2 regions of the Streptomyces sp. NPDC059906 genome follow, and region 1 is predicted to be linked to the other one. Evidence: riboswitches for the same ligand, from Rfam matches in the RefSeq annotation. Region 1 holds a riboswitch; the other holds the start of a gene.
The links. A riboswitch is a leader RNA that binds a small molecule or an ion and turns the genes downstream of it on or off. The one in region 1 is predicted to bind cyclic di-AMP.
Positions count from the first base shown of each region.

Region 2: another riboswitch for cyclic di-AMP. It lies ahead of ACFV9J_RS14945 (peptidoglycan DD-metalloendopeptidase family protein); the one in region 1 lies ahead of ACFV9J_RS37180 (M23 family metallopeptidase).

Region 1 is NZ_JBHWKU010000044.1:17,796-25,473, forward strand. It holds gene ACFV9J_RS37165 (DNA topoisomerase (ATP-hydrolyzing) subunit A) at 1-927, opposite strand, end outside; gene ACFV9J_RS37170 (M16 family metallopeptidase) at 1,263-2,624, shown strand; gene ACFV9J_RS37175 (M16 family metallopeptidase) at 2,621-4,009, shown strand; cyclic di-AMP (ydaO/yuaA leader) riboswitch at 4,201-4,365, shown strand; gene ACFV9J_RS37180 (M23 family metallopeptidase) at 4,378-5,142, shown strand; gene ACFV9J_RS37185 (GntR family transcriptional regulator) at 5,262-5,957, shown strand; gene ACFV9J_RS37190 (HPr family phosphocarrier protein) at 6,130-6,411, opposite strand; gene ACFV9J_RS37195 (GNAT family N-acetyltransferase) at 6,614-7,678, shown strand, end outside.
Region 2 is NZ_JBHWKU010000008.1:18,369-26,046, forward strand. It holds gene ACFV9J_RS14920 (helix-turn-helix domain-containing protein) at 1-482, shown strand, start outside; gene ACFV9J_RS14925 (helix-turn-helix domain-containing protein) at 515-1,378, shown strand; gene ACFV9J_RS14930 (MBL fold metallo-hydrolase) at 1,569-2,762, opposite strand; gene ACFV9J_RS14935 (TetR/AcrR family transcriptional regulator) at 2,913-3,533, shown strand; gene ACFV9J_RS14940 (SGNH/GDSL hydrolase family protein) at 3,613-4,398, opposite strand; gene ACFV9J_RS14945 (peptidoglycan DD-metalloendopeptidase family protein) at 4,642-5,595, opposite strand; cyclic di-AMP (ydaO/yuaA leader) riboswitch at 5,600-5,756, opposite strand; gene ACFV9J_RS14950 (tyrosine-protein phosphatase) at 6,181-6,978, shown strand; gene ACFV9J_RS14955 (DUF6126 family protein) at 7,000-7,119, opposite strand; gene ACFV9J_RS14960 (helix-turn-helix domain-containing protein) at 7,116-7,678, opposite strand, start outside.

The DNA of each region.
Region 1 (7,678 bases):
GCGGTCGGTGAGGTCCTTGACGTCCGCGATGCCCTGGATCTTCTTCGCGCCGACCAGGTCCTTGATCTTCGAGATGACCTTCTCCGGGCCGACCGCGAAGGGCAGCTCGGTGACGACGAGACCCTTGCGGCGCGCCGTCACCGTCTCCACGGACACCGTCGCCCGGATCTTGAAGGTGCCGCGGCCCGTCTCGTACGCGTCCCGGATGCCGGGCAGGCCGACGATGCGGCCGCCGGTGGGCAGGTCGGGGCCCGGCACGTGCTTCATCAGCGCGTCCAGGTCGGCGTTCGGGTTCCGGATCAGGTGCCGGGCCGCCGCGATCACCTCGCGCAGATTGTGCGGCGGCATGTTCGTGGCCATGCCGACCGCGATGCCCGAGGCGCCGTTGACCAGCAGGTTCGGGAAGGCGGCGGGCAGGGCCACCGGCTCCTGCTCCTGGCCGTCGTAGTTCGGGGCGAAGTCGACGGTGTCCTCGTCGATGGACTCCGTCATCAGGCCGGCGGCCTCGGCCATCCGGCACTCGGTGTACCGCATGGCGGCCGGCGGGTCGTCGTTGCCCAGCGAGCCGAAGTTGCCGTGGCCGTCCACCAGGGGCACGCGCATCGAGAACGACTGGGCCATGCGGACCAGGGCGTCGTAGATCGACGCGTCGCCGTGCGGATGCAGCTTGCCCATGACCTCGCCGACGACGCGGGCGCACTTCACGTAGCTGCGCTCGGGCCGCAGGCCCATCTCGTTCATCTGGTAGACGATGCGCCGGTGCACCGGCTTGAGGCCGTCGCGGGCGTCCGGCAGCGCACGGGAGTAGATGACCGAGTACGCGTACTCGAGGAAGGAGCCCTGCATCTCGTCGACGACGTCGATGTCGAGGATCTTCTCCTCGTACGAGTCGTCGGGCGGCGGGGTCTTCGTACTACGGCGGGCCATCGCTGCCGGCTCCTTGCTGAAGCGTGAACGGTGATCTGACGCCGTCCATTGTGGACTGCGGCACTGACAGCGACCGACCAGGACCCGTCACGGGCTGCCGGCCCGGCGCTGCCCGCAGGGTACGCCCTCGTCCCGGGGTGCCGTCCGCGCAGCCGTCTCCGGCGGCCCGTCAACCGCGTTCTCGCTCTCGGCGTACGAGGCCCGGGAACTCCACCGGCCGCCCGCACGCTTGCATACAGTGGCAGGACCGGCGGAATTCCGCAGTTCCGCCCATGGATTCCACCCGGTGGTTCACCCAGTGACTCCACCAGGATCTCGCGATCGAAGGGACGTACATGCCCATGGGTCACACGGCCACAGCCCAGGCAGGCTCCGGCGGCCTGACAGCGACCGAGCACCGCCTGGCCAACGGCCTGCGCGTGGTGCTCTCCGAGGACCACCTGACCCCGGTCGCGGCGGTGTGCCTCTGGTACGACGTCGGCTCGCGCCACGAGGTCAAGGGGCGCACCGGCCTGGCTCACCTTTTCGAGCACCTCATGTTCCAGGGCTCCGCCCAGGTCAAGGGCAACGGCCACTTCGAGCTGGTGCAGGGCGCCGGCGGCTCGCTCAACGGCACCACCAGCTTCGAGCGGACCAACTACTTCGAGACCATGCCCGCCCACCAGCTGGAGCTCTCCCTCTGGCTGGAGGCCGACCGCATGGGCTCCCTGCTCGCCGCCCTGGACGAGGAGTCGATGGAGAACCAGCGGGACGTCGTCAAGAACGAACGCCGCCAGCGCTACGACAACGTCCCCTACGGCACCGCCTTCGAGAAGCTGACCGCCCTCGCCTACCCGGAGGGCCACCCCTACCACCACACGCCGATCGGCTCGATGGCCGACCTGGACGCGGCCACGCTGGAGGACGCGCGCGCGTTCTTCCGCACCTACTACGCGCCGAACAACGCGGTGCTGTCGGTCGTCGGCGACATCGACTCCGAGCAGACGCTCGCCTGGGTCGAGAAGTACTTCGGCTCCATCGCCTCGCACGACGGAAAGCAGCCGCCCCGGGACGGTTCGCTGCCCGACGTCATGGGCGGGCAGCTGCGCGAGATCGTCGAGGAGGAGGTCCCGGCCCGCGCCCTGATGGCTGCCTACCGCCTGCCGGAGGACGGCACGCGCGCGTGCGACGCGGCCGACCTGGCCCTGACCGTCCTGGGCGGCGGTGAGTCGTCCCGCCTGTACAACCGGCTCGTCCGCCGCGACCGCACGGCCGTCGCCGCCGGGTTCGGCCTGCTGCGGCTCGCCGGTGCGCCCTCCCTGGGCTGGCTGGACGTGAAGACGTCCGGCGACGTGGAGGTGCCGGTCATCGAGACCGCCATCGACGAGGAGCTGGCCCGGTTCGCCGAGGAGGGCCCCACGGCCGAGGAGATGGAGCGCGCCCAGGCCCAGCTCGAGCGCGAGTGGCTGGACCGCCTGGGCACGGTCGCCGGCCGCGCCGACGAACTGTGCCGGTACGCCGTCCTGTTCGGCGACCCGCAGCTCGCCCTCACCGCCGTGCAGCGGGTCCTTGAGGTGACCGCGGAGGAGGTCCAGGAGGTCGCCAAGGCCCGCCTGCGCCCCGACAACCGCGCGGTGCTCGTCTACGAGCCCACCGCCCCCGCCGACGAGACCGACGCCACCGACGCCACCGACGAGAACGAGGAGGCGGCCAAGTGACCGAGCTCGCCACCATGGAATTCCACGCCCAGCCGCAGGCCGGCGAGCCCAAGCCCTGGGCGTTCCCCGCCCCCGAGCGCGGCAGCCTCGGCAACGGCCTGACCGTGCTGCGCTGCCACCGGCCCGGCCAGCAGGTCGTCGCCGTCGAGGTGCTCCTCGACGCCCCCCTGGACGCCGAGCCGGCCGGCCTCGACGGTGTCGCCACCATCATGGCGCGCGCCTTCTCCGAGGGCACCGACAAGCACTCCGCCGAGGACTTCGCCGCGGAGCTGGAGCGCTGCGGCGCCACCCTGGACGCGCACGCCGACCACCCCGGCGTCCGGCTGAGCCTGGAGGTGCCCGCCTCGCGCCTCGGCAAGGCACTCGGCCTGCTCGCCGACGCCCTCAGGGCGCCCGCCTTCGCGGACGGCGAGGTCGAACGACTGGTGCGCAACCGGCTCGACGAGATCCCGCACGAGCTGGCCAACCCCTCCCGGCGTGCCGCCAAGGAACTCTCCAAGGAGCTGTTCCCGGCCGACGCGCGCATGTCGCGCCCGCGCCAGGGCACCGAGGAAACGGTCGAGGCCATCGACTCGGCGGCCGTACGCGCCTTCTACGAGCGGCACGTCCGCCCCGCCACGGCCACCGCGGTGGTCGTCGGCGACCTCACCGGCGTCGACCTGGACGCGCTGCTCGGCGACACCCTGGGCGCGTGGACCGGCTCGGCCGCCGAGCCGCGCCCCGTTCCCCCGGTGACCGCCGACGACCGGGGCCGGGTCGTCATCGTGGACCGTCCCGGCGCCGTCCAGACGCAGCTGCTGATCGGCCGTACCGGCGCCGACCGGCACGACCGCGTGTGGCCCGCGCAGGTGCTCGGCACCTACTGCCTGGGCGGCACCCTCACCTCGCGCCTGGACCGCGTCCTGCGCGAGGAGAAGGGCTACACCTACGGTGTGCGGGCGTTCGGCCAGGTCCTGCGCTCCGCCCCGGACGGCACGGGCGCCGCGATGCTCGCCATCAGCGGATCCGTCGACACGCCCAACACCGGTCCCGCCCTGGAGGACCTGTGGACGGTGCTGCGCAAGCTGGCCGCGGAGGGGCTCACCGACGCCGAGCGCGACGTGGCCGTGCAGAACCTGGTGGGCGTGGCGCCGCTGAAGTACGAGACGGCGGCGGCCGTGGCGAGCACGCTGGCCGACCAGGTCGAGCAGCACCTGCCCGACGACTTCCAGGCCACGCTCTACCGCCAACTGGCCGCCACGGGCACCGTGGAGGCCACCGCGGCGGTCGTGAACGCCTTCCCGGTGGACCGTCTCGTGACGGTCCTCGTCGGCGACGCGGCCCAGATCAAGGAGCCCGTCGAGGCCCTCGGTATCGGCGAAGTCACCGTGGTGGCGGCCGAGTAGCGGCACGCGTGCGCGGCGGCCCTGGTGACCGGTGTGTCACCAGGGCCGCCGTTTGTCCGGATTGGGGGAGTGGTTGCCCGTCTGCCCTGTGGCGTGCGCTACAAAAAGCCTGTTGCGTTTGAGGATTGAACGCAGCCGCGTTTAGCGTCGTCCGGGCTGTTCGTCAGGCAGTGCGCCGCATCCGCGGCACCGGACAGCCATCGCCGAGTCCCCGTACGGCGCGAGCCAGGGGAGCCGGGGACCCATCGCAGTCCCTGGGGTGAATCGGACGCCCGCGCGCACCGCGAGGGGGTCCGTAGGAGACCTTCCACCTCCGAACCCGTCAGCTAACCCGGTAGGCGAGAGGGAAGGAAAGGACAAGCCTCTACATGGCGTTCACGCGCGCCACCGGGAAGCACCGCCGTACCGGCCGGATGCACCGCACCACCGTCCGCGCGGCGGGGGTCGCGGCCCTCGCCACCACAGGCGTGGTCGGCACCCTCGCGGCTCCGGCGCTCGCCGCCGAGCCCGAGGTGGAACAGACCGGGCTCACCCCGGTCGTCACCATCGGCGACTCCATAGCCGACGAGATCGACGCCCAGGCCCTCGCCCAGAAGCAGGCGGCCGCGGACGCCGCCGCCCGCGAGGCGGCCCGGGAGGCGGCCCGCGAGCGGGCGGCCGAGGCGGCCAAGGAGGCGCGCGAGGCCAAGGAGCGCGCCGCGCGGGAGGCGGAGCGCAAGCGCCTCAACACCTTCGTCGCGCCGATCACCGCCTCGTACGTCTCCACCGCCTACCAGGCCGGCAGCTCCCTGTGGTCCTCGGGCAGCCACACCGGCATCGACTTCCACGCCTCCAGCGGCACGTCCGTGCACTCCGTGGGCGTCGGCACCGTCGTCGAGGCCGGCTGGGGCGGCGCGTACGGCAACCAGGTCGTGATCAGGATGCACGACGGTACGTACACGCAGTACGGGCACCTGTCCTCCATCGGCGTCTCGGTCGGCCAGTCGGTCGAGCCCGGCCAGCAGATCGGCGTCTCTGGTGCCACCGGCAACGTCACCGGACCGCACCTGCACTTCGAGGCCCGTACGAGCCCCGAGTACGGCTCGGACATGGACCCCGTCGCCTATCTCCGCTCCCACGGAGTGAACGTCTGACGAAAAAGCCCCGGCTTCGAACTCGGGGCTTTTTGTATTCCATACCGGCTTGCTTGGCCTAGAGTCGCTGAAAGCGCGTCCATCGTCGGCGTTTCAGGGGATCAAGGCGGAGGTCGGTCATGCGTATTCCGGCGCATTCGGTGTGCACGGCGATCCGGGACGACATCGTGGCCGGCGTCCACGGACGCGGGAGCCGGCTCACCGAGGAAATCCTCGCCCGCCGCTACGGCGTCTCCCGCGTCCCCGTCCGCGAGGCCCTGCGCACGCTGGAGGCGGAGGGCTTCGTGGTGACCCGGCGGCACGCGGGCGCGTGCGTCGCGGAACCGACCGCGCGGGAGGCCGCCGACCTGCTGGAGACCCGCACGCTCCTCGAGCCGCTCGGTGCCGCCCGGGCCGCGCGGCGGCGCACCGACGCCCACCTCAAGGTGCTGCGCGGCCTGGTCAGGCTGGGGCAGGAGCGGGCCGGGCGGGGCACCGTGGACGAGCTGCGCTCCCTGGGCGGCTGGTTCCACGAGACCCTCGCCCGGGCGGCGGACAGCCCCTCCCTGACCGCGCTGCTGACCCAGCTCCGCCACAAGATCGCCTGGATGTACGTCGTGGAGGCGCCGGTCGGACCGGCGGAGCACTGGGCGGAGCACGCCGCGATCACCGACGCCGTGGCCCGGGGCGACGGCGAACGCGCGCGGGCGCTCATGACCCGGCACATCGAGCGGTCGGCGTCCGGGCACCGGCTCCGATTCGCCTCGGCGGCGTCGGCGACGGAGCGTGTGAGGAATACGCAACATTCCGTAAACACCGCGAGCCCGCTCCGGTAACACAGGTTCCGTATACAAAAGCGGGGGAATTCCGGCGGCTATTTCCGCCGTCCCGAATGCGCAGCAGTGGAAGCGTCAGTGGAAGCGGAAGCGGAAGCGGAAGCGGAAGGGAAAAAGGTGAAAGGCCCGTCCGGTGGTCCCGGCGGGCCTTTCGGTGCTGCTGTCCCGTCCGTCAGACGGTCTCGGGAAGCTCCTCGAGCCCCTCGGCGACCAGCTTCGCCAGCCGGTCCAGGGCCGCCTCCGCGCCCTCGGCGTCGGACGCGAGGACGATCTCCTCGCCCCCCTGGGCGCCGAGGCCGAGGACGGCCAGCATGGAGGCCGCGTTGACGGGGGACCCGTCGGCCTTGGCGATCGTCACCGGGACGCCTGTGGCCGTGGCGGCTCGGACGAAGATGGAGGCGGGGCGGGCGTGGAGACCCTCGGCCCAGCCGACGTTGACGCGGCGCTCAGCCATGTGATGCTGCCCTTCAGGTGTTCAGAGGCGTTGAAGTTGTCTAGACCAGTCTTGTCTAGACCAGTTTCCCACATCGTGAAGCAAGCCGGGACGACCCCGTGGGCCGCCCCGTAAAGGTCCCGGACCGCGGCCTCGGTCCGGACCTCCGTCCCCCACAGACTGCCCCGCGCCGTTGTCGTACGCGAGCCGTACTCTGGGGCCCATGCAGACCTCGTCGGACCGGCACGAGTACCCCGCCCACTGGGAAGCCGACGTGGTGCTGCGCGACGGCGGCACCGCACGCGTCCGCCCCATCACCGTTGACGACGCCGAGCGCCTGGTCAGCTTCTACGAGCAGGTTTCCGACGAGTCGAAGTACTACCGCTTCTTCGCGCCGTACCCTCGCCTGTCCGCCAAGGACGTCCACCGCTTCACGCACCACGACTTTGTGGACCGGGTGGGACTCGCGGCCACCATCGGCGGCGAGTTCATCGCCACCGTACGCTACGACCGGATCGGGGCCGGCGGAACGCCCGCCACCGCACCGGCCGACGAGGCCGAGGTCGCCTTCCTCGTCCAGGACGCCCACCAGGGGCGCGGCGTCGCCTCCGCCCTCCTGGAGCACATCGCCGCCGTGGCCCGCGAGCGGGGCATCCGCCGCTTCGCCGCCGAGGTGCTGCCCGCCAACAACAAGATGATCAAAGTCTTCATGGACGCCGGGTACACCCAGAAGCGGAGCTTCGAGGACGGGGTGGTCCGCCTGGAGTTCGGTCTCGAACCCACCGACCGCTCGCTGGCCGTGCAGTACGCGCGCGAGCACCGCGCGGAGGCCCGTTCCGTCCAGCGGCTGCTGCAGCCCGGCTCGGTCGCGGTCGTCGGCGCCGGCCGCACCCCGGGCGGCGTCGGCCGCAGCATCCTCGGCAACATCCGGGACGCCGGCTACACGGGGCTCCTGTACGCCGTGAACAGGGCCTTCCCCGAGGACATGAAGGAGCTCGACGGGGTGGTGGCGTGCCGTTCCGTGCGCGACATCGACGGGCCCGTCGACCTCGCCGTCGTCACCGTGCCCGCCGAACACGTCCCGGACGTCGTCACCGCGTGCGGCGAACACGGGGTGCAGGGACTGGTGGTGGTCTCCGCCGGATACGCCGACAGCGGCCCCGAGGGACGTGAACGCCAGCGCGCCCTCGTGAGGCACGCGCGCACGTACGGCATGCGCATCATCGGGCCCAACGCCTTCGGGATCATCAACACCTCCCCGGACGTGCGGCTCAACGCCTCCCTCGCC
Region 2 (7,678 bases), on a different contig from region 1:
TCGCCTGGAATCCACTTGCAGCGGCCCTCGTCACGGACTTCGCGAGAATTCCGGAAAAGCACCGGAACTATCTGCGCCTGCTCTTCACCGACCCGGCCATGCGGAAGCTGTACACCGACTGGAAGAACGTGGCCCACACCTGCGTGGCTCAGCTGCGTATGGAAGCCGCCCGCGACCCCGACAGCCCGCGTCTGGCCGCCCTCGTCGGAGAGCTGTCGGTGCAGGACGCCGATTTCCGCACCTGGTGGGCCGCCCACCACGTCGCCGTACGCGGCGTCGGCACCAAAACCCTCAACCACCCCCTCGTCGGCGAACTGACCCTCGACTGGGACACCCTCGCCTCCACCACCCACACCGACCAGCAGCTCGTCATCTGGACCGCCGAACCCGGCACCCCCTCCCACGACGCCCTGTGCATCCTCGCCTCCTGGGCCGACACCACCCAGCGCACCCCCGACACCGACCAGTCGCTGCCCCGCTGACCCCCGCACGGGCTCACTGCCACACTGGAACCATGAGCAGCTCCCACCGGGACCAGAAGGAACTGGGCACCTTCCTCAAGACCCGCCGGGCCGGCCTGGAACCCGGACAGGTCGGCCTGCCCGACACCGGCCCCCACCGCAAGGTGCCGGGTCTGCGCCGTGAGGAAGTGGCGGAGCTCGCTTCGATCAGCACCGACTACTACACGCGCGTCGAGCAGGGCCGCATGCAGGCATCCCTCCCCGTCCTGCACGCCATCGCCCAGGCACTACGCCTCACCGACGACCAGCGCGCCTACCTCTTCGGCCTCGCCGGCCACCCACCGGTCCAGCCGCCCACCCGGCCCGACAGCGCCGTCACCGCACACACCCGGCGCCTCCTCGACCAGCTCACCCAGTCCCCCGCGCTGGTCCTGTCCGACACCATGGACGTCCTGGCCTGGAACCGACTCGCCGCAGCCCTCCTCACCGACTTCGGACAGATCCCCGAGCAGGACCGCAACTACGTCTGGCTCCTGTTCAACGACCCCGCACTGCGCGCCCTCTACGACGACTGGGAGACCGGAGCCCACGCCTGCGTGGCCTACCTCCGCATGCACACCGCACACCGCCCGGACGACCCCCGCCTCCAGGCCCTCGTGACACGGATGACACCGCACACCGACTTCCAGCACTGGTGGCAGGCGCGCGAAGTCGCCGTCCAAAGCACCGGCAACAAAATCTTCCACCACCCCGTCGCCGGCACCCTCACGCTCGACTGGGACACCCTGACCAGCACCAACGTCCCCGACCAGCACATCGTCATCTGGACCGCACCACCCGACAGCCCGTCCGAGCAAGCTCTCCGCCACCTGGCCACCACGACGGCGGTTCGATTCGATTCGGTGAGACATCTCTGAATGCCGGGAGACCGTTCCCATCAGCTCGGCGAGACCATGCACCGGCTCCATGGAACCGCAGCCCTGGACGAATCTGGGCCGCGCTCCGCGCGGGGCGCTCCGTCCGAGGTTCGCAGCAGACGACGCCGTTCGTCAGCAGGGAGACGCTCCAGCATCTGGGCCATCTCCCCCATCTTGTCCCCGACCGGCCTCACCGCTCCCCCGCGAGGTCGAGATCACCCCTGCTCGTCCCGGCCACGCCTTCGACGATCCGGGGGCGCCGCCACGGATGCGCGATCGGACCCGACACCGCCCGCCACCACGCCTCCACCGGCAGCTCCCCCGCCGGCTCGAACGGCTCCCCCGGCCGCGGGAACGCCACCGCCTGGCCGACCTCCTCAGCCGCCTCCTTCGTCCACTCCCCCGGCTCCGCCCACGGGTGCGGCGCCAGGTTGAAGGTGCCCCAGTGGATCGGCAGCAGGGCGCCGTGCGGACGGCCGCCCTGGAGGTCGAGGTGGGCACGGACGCCCTCCTCGGGGGTCATGTGGATGTCCGGCCAGAACTCGGCGTACGCCCCCAGCTGGATCATCGTGGCGTCGAACGGGCCGTGCGCGGCGCCGATCTCGCGGAATCCGTCGAAATAGCCGGTGTCCCCGCTGTGGTACACGCGGTGTTCGGAACCGGCGACCACCCAGGACGCCCAGAGGGTGTGCTGGGTGTTGCGCAGCCCGCGCCCGCAGAAGTGCCGGGCCGGGGTGGCGGTGAGGGTGAGGCCGCCGACGCCCGTCGACTCGTGCCAGTCCAGCTCGCGCAGCCGGTCGGGGGAGACACCCCAGTGTTCGAGGTGGCCGCCGACGCCGAGCGGCACGGCGAACACGGTGTCCGTGCCGGCCAGCGCCTTGATGGTGGGCATGTCCAGGTGGTCGTAGTGGTCGTGGGAGATGACGACCACGTCGACCGGGCCCAGGGCGGCAAGTGGCAGCGGGACCGGATGCAGGCGCTTGGGGCCGGCGAAGGGGAAGGGGGAGCAGCGCTCGCCCCACACCGGGTCGAAGAGCACGCGCTGCCCGTCGATCTCGGCGAGCACGCTGGAGTGGCCCATCCAGGTCAGCCGGAGCCCGGTGGCGGGCGGCCGGGCGAGGTCGGCCAGGGTGGTGGCGTGCACCGGGACCGGACCCTGCGGGGACCGGCGCAGCCGCGCCTCCTTGTTGAAGTAGATCTTGGCGAATTCGGCGGCCGATCCGGAGGGCCGGGTCCGTGCCGTGCCCCCGGGGTTCTGGAAGACGCCGTCGCTGAAGTGCGGCGATCTGCGGATGCGCGCCATGCGCTCACCGCTCGGGTCGGCGCCGAAGGCCGCGGGCCGGGGCACGCTGAACCCGGGACTCGGGGAACGGAAAGCGGCCACGGTACCTCCAGGTGGAGTGGTTCAGGCTCTCATTATGGTCGTCTCGTCCTACGCACCTCGAACGACGGATGTGACATCCGTGTTCCCCCGGTCCGTCGCGACCGGGAAGGGCGTCGGCGCACGTCCCGGCGCCTGTATAGGGTGACGTGCGTGGGGAGAGTGCGGTTGAGCGTGGCGGAGCGGCGCGAGGAGCTGCTGGGCGCCGCCATCGAGCAGATATCGGCGCGGGGCGTGGCGGCGTTGCGGATCGCCGACGTGGCCGCGGCGCTCGGCGTCAGCAACGCCCTGGTGCTCTACCACTTCTCCACGAAGGAGCGCCTGGTCGCCGCCGCGTTCACGCATGCCGCCGAGGACGACCTCGCCCGTCTGCGGGGGCTGCTCGCCCGTCGCACGTCGGCGCTGCGCCGGCTGCGGGCGGCCGTGCGGTGGTACGCGCCGACCGGGCCGGCCAAGGGCTGGCGGCTGTGGATCGAGGGCTGGGCGGCGGCGCCGCGCGAGCCCGCGCTGCGGGAGGTCACGCGCGAGCTGGACCGCCAGTGGAAGGCGGCGATCGCCGAGGTCATCGCCGAGGGCGTGGCCGCCGGTGAGTTCTCCTGCCCCGAGCCGGACGCCGCTGCCCTGCGGCTGACGGCGTTGCTGGACGGGCTGGCCGTGCAGCTCACCTCGTACACGGGCACGGTGTCGCGGGCCCGGGCGCAGGAGTGGGTGGACGACGCCCTGGCCCGGGAACTGGGCCTGGAGCGGGCGGCGTTGACACCGACGCGGCGCTAGCACCCAACGGGGCACCGGCCCGTCGGTGCACCGGCCCGTCGGACGCCGGCCGCCGGGACACCACCGACCCCCGTCCGCGTCAGGCCACCGACGCGATCCACGTCTTGATGTCGTCCGGCGACAGCGTCCCCTTGGCCGTCACGTGGTCGCCCGACGACTCGCCCCGCAGCCTGCGCCCGATCCACGGCACCAGGTACTCGCGCGCCCAGTGCACGTCGTCGCGCCGGACGTCGAGCGTGCCGCGCGGCGGCAGGGGCGGCCAGGGCTGGTCCGGGTCGGCCGGAACGCGCAGGCCCAGGGCCTGCCCCGCGCGCAGCGCCACCCGGGTGTGACCCTCCGGCGACAGGTGCAGCCGGTCGGCGTCCCACGCCCTGCGGTCCTGGACGCTCCGCAGCGACCACAGGTCGAGCACCGGGCAGCCGTAGCGGTCGGCGACGGCGCGGACGTGCCCGTTGTACGTGGCGATCTTGCCGCGCAGGTGCTTGAGGACCGGCACCCCACGGGTGTCGAACCCGGTGGTCACCAGGACGGTTCCGGCCGCGGCGGTCAGCGCGGCCACCGCCAGCTCGAACCGCTCGGCGACCTCGTCGGGATCGGTGCCGGGCCGGATGATGTCGTTGCCGCCCGCCGCGAACGAGACGAGGTCCGGCGCGAGTCCGACGACCCGCGGTACCTGCTCCGCCACGATCTGGTCGAGGAGCCTGCCGCGCACGGCGAGGTTCGTGTACGTGAAGTCGCCCTCGGGGCGCCGGTCCGCGAGCAGTACGGCCAGCCGGTCGGCCCAGCCGACGAACGCCCCGTCGGGGCCGGGGTCGCCGACGCCCTCGGTGAAGCTGTCCCCCACCGCCACGTACGACCCGATCACTGCTCTGCTGTCACTCTTCGAATCGTCTGCCACATCGGCCCATGATTCACCTTGGAATGTGACCTACGCGACCGTAGGGCGGGATTGACGGGCGGTGAGAAAGGCCACGCCTAAAGTATTCGTCAATTCCGGAATACGCGAGGGCCCTGCACGGCGCGCACACCGGGGTCCGGACACGCCGAAGGCCGGACCCGGGGATCGGGGTCCGGCCTTCGGGGCGCGGGGGCCGCGCGGAACCGGTCGTCAGACGGAGACGCCGTGCGAGCGCAGGAATGCCAGCGGGTCGATGTCCGAGCCGTAGTCCGGCGTGGTGCGGATCTCGAAGTGCAGGTGCGGGCCGGTCACGTTGCCGGTGGCACCCGAGAGGCCGACCTGCTGACCCGCCGTCACCGACTGACCGGCGGAGACGGAGAGCGAGGAGAGGTGAGCGTACTGGGCGTAGTGGCCGTCGGCGAGCTGGATGACGACCTGGTTGCCGTACGCGCCGCCCCAGCCGGCGGAGACGACGGTGCCCGCGCCGACGGCCTTGAGGGAGGTGCCGGTCGGGACGACGAAGTCGGTGCCGGTGTGGTAGCCGCTGGACCACATGCTGCCGGACTGGTGGTACGGGGTGCCGACGGTGCCGCCCGCGACGGGGGAGGTGTAGCCGCTGGTGGTGCCCGTGGACTGGCTGCCGGTGTCCGAGGAGGAGGCCTTCTCGGCGTCCGCCGACTTCTGGGCCGGCTTCGCGGCGGCGGACTTCTCGGCGGGCTTCTCGGCGGGCTTCTCGGCGGACTTCTGCGCGGGCTTCTGCGACTGCGCGGAGGACGGCGCCGACGACTTGGCGGCCTGGCCGCCGATCGAGAGCTTCAGGCCGGGGTGGATCAGCGACGGGTCGGAACCGACGGCCTCGCGGTTGTCCGTGTAGAGCTTCTTCCAGCCGCCGTCGACGTCCTGCTCGTCGGCGATCTTCGAAAGGTAGTCGCCGCTCTTCACGGTGTAGGTGCGCGAGTCGGAGTTCTTCTCGGCGGCGGCCTTCTTGGCCGAGGCCGGAACGGACTGCGCGGCCTGCTCGGAAACGGAGTGCGCGGGAGCGGCGTTGGCGGCGGCGGCACCCATCAGCGGGAGCGCGAGCGCGGCGCCGCCGGTTCCGGCGACGGCGATGGTGCGGGTCAGGCGCATGGCCCTGGTACGGCGGTGCTTACCCTTCGCGGGCATGGCGAATTCCTCTCCGGCGCCTGCGAGGTGAGCTGTCGGGTGCGGGCTGGAGATGCCCGGCCGCGCAGAACGCGGCTTTACCCCAAGCCGTTCCGGGAACCGGAACAGGCAGTTCTACCTGTGGGTCCCCCGCTCCTGCCGTGTACGGGTGGTCGATGAGTGCGGGCTCCGGTCGGCGGCAGGATTAGGCGTCCGTCCGGATCGGTGGTGAACGTAAGGGACCAAGACGCACACGGACAAGCGAGGGGTTCCCCCGGCGGGTGTTCCGATTGATCCTTTACGGGAATATCCGGTAACCCTGCGTCGATTTCCGCCGCGCGCTTTTGCCTAAAGCCCCTTGAGAAACAGTTGAATTACGTGAACATGACGGGCAACGCACGGTCACGGATATGACGCTGCTCACGCGCCTCGCATTCACCTTCCGCCATTTCAGGGCCAGTTGCTATTAAGGCACCAATTCGGACAGAAGGCTCTTATCGGCTCGGAATATCCCTCGGGGCGCCATTTCGCGCCCAGGTGATGCCGTATCGTCTGGTGGAGCCCGTCGGCGAGCAGCGGCGGCGGGGCGGAGTGGGAGGAGCCCCCGTGACGCAGCAGGTCCCGTCGACCGAACCCGAGCTGACCGGTGTGCGCAACTTCCGGGACGTGGGCGGACTGCCCACCGTGGACGGGCGGCGGGTGCGGCAGGGGGTGCTGTTCCGCAGCGGTCACCTGGCTCACGCCACCGGGGAGGACGCCGCGTTCCTGGCCTCGCTGGGCCTGCACACGATCTTCGACTTCCGCAACGCGGCCGACCAGAAGCTCGAGGGCCCGGACGTCGACCTGCCGGGCGTGCGCAATGTGAACCTGCCGCTGAGCGACCCGGCCGACGGCGCCGAGTTCTGGAAGATGGTCCGTGACGGCGACCTCGACCAGCTGCGCGAGATCCTGGCCGACGGCAAGGGCGCGGACCGGATGATCGGCTCCTACCGCGCGATCGTCACGGAGCGCACTGCGGAGCACTCCCGCATCCTGCACGCGCTCGCCGAGGACAGCGTCCCGGCCCTGATGCACTGCGCCGCCGGAAAGGACCGCGCGGGCCTGTCGATCGCCGTCACCCTGCTCGCCCTGGGCGTCGAGCGCGAGGCCGTCGTCGAGGACTACCTGAAGTCGAACGCCGCGCACCGCCGCTACAAGGTGCGCCGCAGCGGTTCCGCGGCCTCGGCCTACTCCCCCGAGGTCATGGAGCTGCTCAGTCCCCTGTTCGACGCGCGCGCCGAGTACCTGGCGGCGGCCTTCGAGACCGTCGAGGAGACCTGGGGCGGCGTCGACGCCTACCTGGAGCAGGGCCTGCGGCTCACTGCCGGGACCCGGGAGCGGCTGCGCGAGCGGATGCTGGACTGAGCCACCCGCCCGCGGACGGCGCTACTTGGCGCCCACCTCGAACAGCAGGTAGAGGAAGCCGCCGAAGACGTGCCCCAGGGCGATGTAGATGATCAGTCGCACCCACAGGGCGCGCGGGAGCTTCTCCTCCGTGGCACTCATGGCGTCTCTCCGGGGGTCGGGCCGAGGCACAGGGCGGCCGTCGGGCTCTGCAGCAGGGTGTGTACGAACAGCAGCTCGACCCCGTCGGGGTCCTGCGCGGCGATCCGGTGCGGGGTCATCGAGTCGAAGTGGGCGCTGTCCCCCGCGGTGAGCCGGTGCTCGGTGTCCCCGAGGCGCAGTCGCAGCCGGCCCCGCAGGACGTGCAGCCACTCCTCACCGGGGTGCACCCGCACCACGTCGCCCTGGGAGCCGTACGGAACCTGGACGCGCAGGGCCTGCATGCCGCGGCCCGGCGCTCCGGCCCGCCAGTACGTCCAGCCGCCCGCGGCGGTGGGTTCCATGCCGGCGGCGCGCACGACGGCGTCCCGGTCCGCGGCCGTCTCCCCCAGCAGCTCGGCGACGGTCGTACCGTAGACCCGGGCGAGGGAGAGCAGCATCGGCAGCGAGGGCTGGCGCTGCCCGGTCTCCAGGCGGGAGAGGTGGGCGGGCGAGAGCCCTGCGTCGCGGGCCGCGGCCTCCAGGGTGAGGGCGGCCCGCCGCCGCAGCTCACGCAGCTGGG